Linked DNA regions of Candidatus Palibaumannia cicadellinicola. The protein of the gene in region 1 interacts with the protein of each later gene in a pairwise test. Links are inferred from orthologs where the notes say so. Each region holds a gene or a part of one and is shown in the gene's direction. Other genes may lie near its edges. The genes, in order: gyrA and gyrB.

Region 1 (3,465 bases):
CGGTGTAGTAGCTTTAACTTACCGTTTGGTTTCCACCAACTGGTGGCGACAGCATTAAATTTAGTAATTTCGTTTAAATTGACATTTTCCTGCTGCATAGAGTCATGGTTAGCTTTGTAATTCATATTAAAACACCTAAAATGATTATTAACATTAATCAATGCATAAAGTATATTTACTATATTACAATAGGCACAATAGGCACAATAGGCAGATTATTTTCTATATAATCATTAAAATATATCATATCAGTAGTATCACTGATATACAGGCAATCGTCTCCTTTCATGGTAAAAGATGGTATAATCTTTTGAAGAAAAGCTTTATTTTTTATGGAAGGATAGCTGCTCCATGAGCGACCTAGCTAAAGCTAGAGAAATAACACCTATTAGCATCGAAGAAGAACTAAAACGTTCTTATCTAGATTACGCGATGTCAGTGATTGTAGGACGTGCGTTACCAGATGTACGCGATGGACTTAAACCAGTACACCGTCGTGTATTATTCGCTATGAGCGTACTCGGTAATGATTGGAATAAACCTTATAAAAAATCTGCACGCGTAGTCGGTGACGTTATTGGTAAATATCATCCCCATGGGGATACTGCGGTCTACGATGCCATCGTGCGTATGGCACAGCCTTTCTCGTTACGTTATATGTTAGTTGACGGTCAGGGTAATTTTGGTTCCGTTGATGGCGACTCGGCTGCTGCGATGCGTTATACAGAAGTACGCATGTCAAAAATCGCCCACGAATTACTAGTAGATTTAGAGAAAGAGACTGTAGACCACGTTCCTAACTACGACGGCACAGAGCAGATTCCTGATGTCATGCCAACAAGGATGCCAAATATACTAGTCAATGGATCTTCCGGTATTGCAGTTGGGATGGCTACTAACATTCCTCCACATAACCTTTCTGAGGTAATAGAAGGCTGCTTAGCATATATTGCTGATAATCAGATTAGTATCGAAGAACTAATGAAATATATTCCTGGTCCGGATTTTCCTACCGCTGCTATTATTAATGGCAGACGTGGTATTGAAGATGCGTACCGGACCGGGCGCGGTAAAATATGTATTCGTGCACGCGCAGAAGTCGAAGCTGATGCGAAGACCGGGCGTGAAACTATTGTTGTGCGTGAAATTCCTTATCAAGTTAATAAAGCACGCCTAATAGAAAAAATCGCTGAACTAGTTAAAGATAAGCGTATAGAAGGTATTAGTGTCCTACGCGACGAGTCTGATAAAGACGGTATGCGTATTATCATTGGAATCAAACGCGATGCTGTAGCTGAGGTAGTACTGAATAACTTATACTCCATGACTCAATTACAGGTGTCGTTTGGTATCAATATGGTAGCGCTACATAAAGGACAACCTAAAATTTTTTCACTCAAAGAGATATTATCGGCTTTTGTTTGTCACCGCCAGGACGTAGTCACTCGCCGGACTCTTTTCGAATTAAGTAAAGCTCGCGATCGTATTCATATCTTGGAAGCACTAGCGGTAGCGCAGGCCAATATTGAGTCGATCATTGCGCTTACCCGTAAAGCAAATACACCAGCAGAAGCTAAAGCAGTATTAGTAGTTTACGCTTGGGAGTTAGGTACCTTTGCTACCTCTATGCTGGATCGTACAGTTAATGATAGGGTGCGTCCGGAATGGTTAGAAGCTAAATATGGTATCCGTAATGGCCAGTACTATCTAACAGAAAAGCAGGCGCAGGCTATTCTAGATTTACGCTTGCATAAATTGACTTGCTTAGAACACGAAAAGCTCATGGTAGAGTACCAAGAACTATTGAAGAATATTGTTGAGCTGCTTGGCATTTTACACGATCCAGAATGTCTCATGAAAGTAATCAGGAATGAATTAAGTAGTATTAAAAAACAGTATAACGATACTCGTCGTACTGAGATTACTGCGATTGCTTCAGATCTTCTGATAGAAGATTTGATCAACCAGGAAGATGTTGTCGTTACTCTGTCCTATCAAGGTTACGTGAAATATCAGCCATTAAATGACTATGAGGCACAGCGACGAGGTGGAAAAGGAAAATCTGCAGCACGCATGAAAGAAAAAGATTTTATTCATCGTCTACTTGTAGCTAACACCCACGATACTATTCTGCTCTTCTCTAGCCGTGGCAGAATGTATTGGATGAAAGTATATGAATTACCCGCAGCCAGCCGCGGCTCACGTGGGCGACCGATCGTTAACTTACTGCCGCTAGAGCAGAATGAGCGTATCACTACCATTCTACCCGTTCGTAAGTACGAAGAAGGACATAATGTGTTTATGGCTACTGCTAGTGGTACGGTTAAGAAAACATCACTAATAGAATTCAGCCGTCCACGCAGTGCCGGAATTATAGCCGTTAATCTACATGGAGGAGATGAGCTAATTGGAGTAGATTTAACTGACGGTAGCAACGAAGTCATGTTATTTTCAGCTTACGGTAAAGTAGTACGTTTCTCCGAAAATCAGGTCCGTAGTATGGGCCGTGCCGCAACAGGAGTACGAGGCATTAACCTAACTAAGGGTGATAGAGTAGTATCACTTATTATACCACGTGCAGATGGTCATATACTGACTGTTACTAGGCATGGTTATGGTAAGCGAACTGTTCAGGCAGAATATCCAACCAAATCCCGTTCGACTCAAGGAGTTATATCGATCAAAGTGAGCGAACGTAACGGCGAGGTTGTGGGCGCAGTTCAAGTAGATAATTCTGATCAGATTATGATGATAACAGATGCAGGTACACTAGTACGTACCTGGGTTTCTGAGGTTAGCATAATTGGTCGTAATACTCAAGGTATTACACTCATCCGTACTGCCGAAGATGAACATGTAGTAAGCTTACAGCGTGTAGCTGAACCAATGGATGATTAGGAACTTAATGCGTTTGGTATGATTTACATGTTTCAAACCTCATGTATTCGGATATAAAAATATATGGCCAAATTACGCGTCGGGCTGATTTTTGGTGGTCCATCAGCAGAACATGAAGTTTCACTGCAATCAGCTAAAAATATAGTTGAAACTATTGATCAAGAAAAATTCGATGTAGTACTGTTAAGTATAGATAAAGAAGGAAAGTGGCATATCAACGATAGTTCCGATTATTTAATCTACGGGGAAAATCCAAAATATATTTCTCTAAAAAGAAGTAATAAACATGTTGCCATCGTTCCTGGACGTAAACAGTCTCAATTAGTGCAGATAGAGACCTTAGAGACCTTATGCCAGCTAGATGTCATATTTCCTATTGTACATGGTACTTTGGGCGAGGATGGAAATCTGCAAGGGCTGTTACGCATGGCAAATCTACCTTTTGTTGGTTCTCCGGTACTTGGATCCGCTGTCAGTATGGATAAGGATATCGCTAAACGACTGTTGCGTACTGCTGATATTGCAGTAGTACCATCAATAACCCTAACTAACACTAACCGTGCACAC
Region 2 (3,357 bases), 290 kb from region 1 along the record:
AAATGTTTTAAAATGTGAAAATGTTCGTTTGTTACTAACTAATGAGATATCTGGTGTACAGATTGAAGATTGTGTGAACCAAATGTCAGTTTATGTTGTTATGCCAATGCGTCTATGAAAAATATTTTCTATATAATTCATCTAGTAAAGTCACTCTACCTTAGTAGGTAATTATATTTATTACATTAATATATACATTAAATTAAAATTTAAGCACAGAATAAAATTAATTATTAGTTCTTATAAAGATTTTATAAGCAATTATATTGAGAGAATAACACTCGTTCATATTTATCTGATAAATATATAAAGTGACCTCACTGATATATTTAGCTTATAGATTTAGACTGAGTAACTAAAAAATACTCTCTGTGATCAAATGGTCGAATCAATCTTTGACCTTATTACTCAATGAGTCGAAACAGTTAATGTCTAATTCTTATGATTCCTCAAATATTAAAGTACTTAAAGGACTGGACGCGGTGCGTAAGCGACCAGGAATGTATATTGGTGATACCGATGATGGTACTGGTTTACATCATATGGTATTCGAAGTTGTGGATAATGCGATTGACGAAGCTCTTGCTGGATATTGTAAAGAAATAGTAGTTACTATTCACAAAGATAACTCTGTTTCCGTCCAAGATAATGGACGAGGTATTCCTACCGATATCCACGTAGAAGAAGACATCTCTGCGGCAGAAGTCATCATGACCGTACTACATGCAGGTGGAAAATTTGATGATAATTCCTATAAAGTATCGGGTGGCCTACATGGTGTTGGAATTTCGGTAGTAAATGCACTTTCAGAAAAACTAGAACTTATAATCAAACGTGAAGGTAAAGTCCATCAGCAAACTTATTATTCTGGAGTACCACAAGCTCCATTAACGGTTGTAGGCAATACTAGACAAACTGGTACGACCGTACGCTTCTGGCCTAGTTTTCAAACTTTTACTAATCATAAAGAATTCCAATACGAAATTTTAGCTAAACGTTTACGAGAACTATCTTTTTTGAACTCTGGTATTTATATTCGCTTGCATGACTTACGTTACTCTAAAGAAGATAATTTTCATTATCAAGGTGGTATTAAAGCTTTTGTAAAATACCTTAATAAAAATAAAACACCAATTCACTCTAATATTTTCTATTTCTCTACTGATAAAGATCATATTAGTGTAGAAATTGCTATGCAATGGAATGATGGTTTTCAAGAAAACATTTACTGTTTTACTAATAATATTCCACAACCAAATGGTGGTACTCATTTAGCTGGTTTCCGTGCAGCTATGACTCGTACCCTTAACTCTTATATAGATAAAGAAGGTTATAATAAAAAAAACAAAATTATCGCTACCGGCGACGACGCCCGTGAAGGTTTAATAGCTGTACTATCAGTTAAGGTGCCGGATCCAAAATTTTCTTCTCAGACTAAAGATAAGCTGGTATCTTCAGAAGTTAAAGCAGTGGTTGAATCATTAATAAATGAACTGTTAGTTGAATATTTACTAGAGCATCCTAACGATGCCAAAATTATAGTTAGCAAAATTATTGATGCAGCTCGTGCTCGCGATGCAGCGCGTAAAGCACGAGAAATAACTCGACGTAAAGGAGCGTTGGATTTAGCCGGTTTACCAGGTAAACTAGCTGATTGTCAGGAACGTGATCCTACGTTATCCGAATTATATCTAGTTGAAGGTGATTCTGCAGGTGGTTCTGCTAAACAAGCCCGTAATCGTCAAAATCAAGCAATACTACCGCTTAAAGGTAAAATACTTAACGTTGAAAAGGCTCGTTTTGATAAGATGCTCTCCTCTAATGAAGTAGCAGCATTAATTACTGCACTTGGTTGCGGCATTGGTAGAGATGAGTACAATTCAGATAAGTTACGTTATCATACAATTATTATAATGACTGATGCCGACGTAGATGGCTCCCATATCCGTACCTTGTTACTAACTTTTTTTTATCGTCATATGCCAGAAATCATTAATAAAGGTCATATTTTTATTGCTCAGCCACCGCTATATAAGGTTAAAAAAGGTAAACAAGAACAGTATATTCATGATGATGATGCTATGGATCAATATCAGATATCACTAGCTATAGATGGAGCTAAGTTATACTCTAAAAAGCATGTTTTTTCTGGACCAGCGCTAAAAGCGCTGGTCATAGAGTATTATGTTGTGCAAAAGATTATAGACCGTATGGAGCGTAGATTTCCGCGCGCATTACTAAAACAGTTAATCTATCATCCGATGCTGACAGAAATAGAAATGCAAAATGCTACTATAGTTACAAACTGGATAGCGTTATTATCTAAAATACTTAATGAGCAAGATAAGCATGGCATTAGTTACTATTTTGAAGTACAAGAAAACGAGCGTCAGTTATTCGAACCTAGGTTATGGGTACGAACTTACGGTGTAAAAACTAATTATTTGCTAGATGTTGATTTCATAAATTGTAGTGAATACCGTAAACTAATAATACTAGGAGAAAAATTACATGATGTAATCGTGCCAGAGACATATATTAAGCGTGGTGAACATCGTAAGTTAGTTAAAACTTTTGAGCAGGTAGTGGAATGGCTAATAAAAGAGTCATGTCGTGGTATGATCGTTCAGCGCTATAAAGGTCTCGGAGAGATGAATCCTCAGCAATTATGGGAAACTACTATGGATCCAAAAAGTCGGAACATACTGCGCGTTACAGTGAAAGATGCAATGAATGCCGACCAGCTTTTTACTACCCTAATGGGTGATGCGGTAGAACCACGGCGTACATTTATTGAGGAAAATGCGCTTAAAGTCACTTATATAGATATTTAATACTTATTATTATATTAATTTCTCCGCCCGTAATTCATTTTTGAGATATGCATAATAAATTGGAGCAGCCACTAAACCTTCGATACCAAAGGCTGCCTCAGAGATAAGCATAGCAAGTAGTAGTTCCCAAGATTTAGCCTGAATACTATTACCAATTATTTCGGCATTGGTAAAATATTCTAGTTTATGGATAAATATTAAGTAGATCATCATAAATCCACCCACTGTTAGAGAAACAGAAAATGCTGAGATGATAATCATCATATTAGAAATAAGGTTCCCAATAATAGGTAGTAAGCCAAAGATAAAAGTGAAGACAATAAGAGTCTTCCCTAGCGGTAAATTAATACCTAAAAATGGAAAAATCATTAGTATGATAATAGAAGTAAGTAAAGTATTTAATAATGATACTTTAATTTGGGCAAAAACTATATGGCGAAAAGCTTGAGACAAACAACGTAAGCGTGCTAACAACTGATTAATAAAATAGGTACTATTACTTGATGATTTATTTAGAGATATC

Evidence for each region.
Region 2: the proteins of gyrA (region 1) and gyrB interact in binary tests that used the Escherichia coli proteins (3 or more experiments, as listed by UniProt). The link is inferred for Candidatus Palibaumannia cicadellinicola from one-to-one orthologs.

The regions. Positions count from the first base shown.
Region 1 is NZ_CP008985.1:448,095-451,559, forward strand. The notes cover bases 1-3,124. They hold gyrA (DNA topoisomerase (ATP-hydrolyzing) subunit A), read left to right. Parts: upstream 1-351; coding sequence 352-2,898; downstream 2,899-3,124. Other genes in these bases: ubiG (bifunctional 2-polyprenyl-6-hydroxyphenol methylase/3-demethylubiquinol 3-O-methyltransferase UbiG), read right to left, coding at 1-125; ddlA (D-alanine--D-alanine ligase), read left to right, coding at 2,962-3,124. Also shown: more of ddlA, read left to right, coding at 3,125-3,465. UniProt on the Escherichia coli protein: A type II topoisomerase that negatively supercoils closed circular double-stranded (ds) DNA in an ATP-dependent manner to maintain chromosomes in an underwound state.
Region 2 is NZ_CP008985.1:162,638-165,994, reverse strand. Bases 116-3,131 are described here. They hold gyrB (DNA topoisomerase (ATP-hydrolyzing) subunit B), read left to right. Parts: upstream 116-428; coding sequence 429-2,834; downstream 2,835-3,131. Other genes in these bases: IM45_RS00730 (AI-2E family transporter), read right to left, coding at 2,844-3,131; dnaN (DNA polymerase III subunit beta), read left to right, coding at 116-118. Also shown: more of dnaN, read left to right, coding at 1-115; more of IM45_RS00730, read right to left, coding at 3,132-3,357. UniProt on the Escherichia coli protein: DNA gyrase negatively supercoils closed circular double-stranded DNA in an ATP-dependent manner to maintain chromosomes in an underwound state.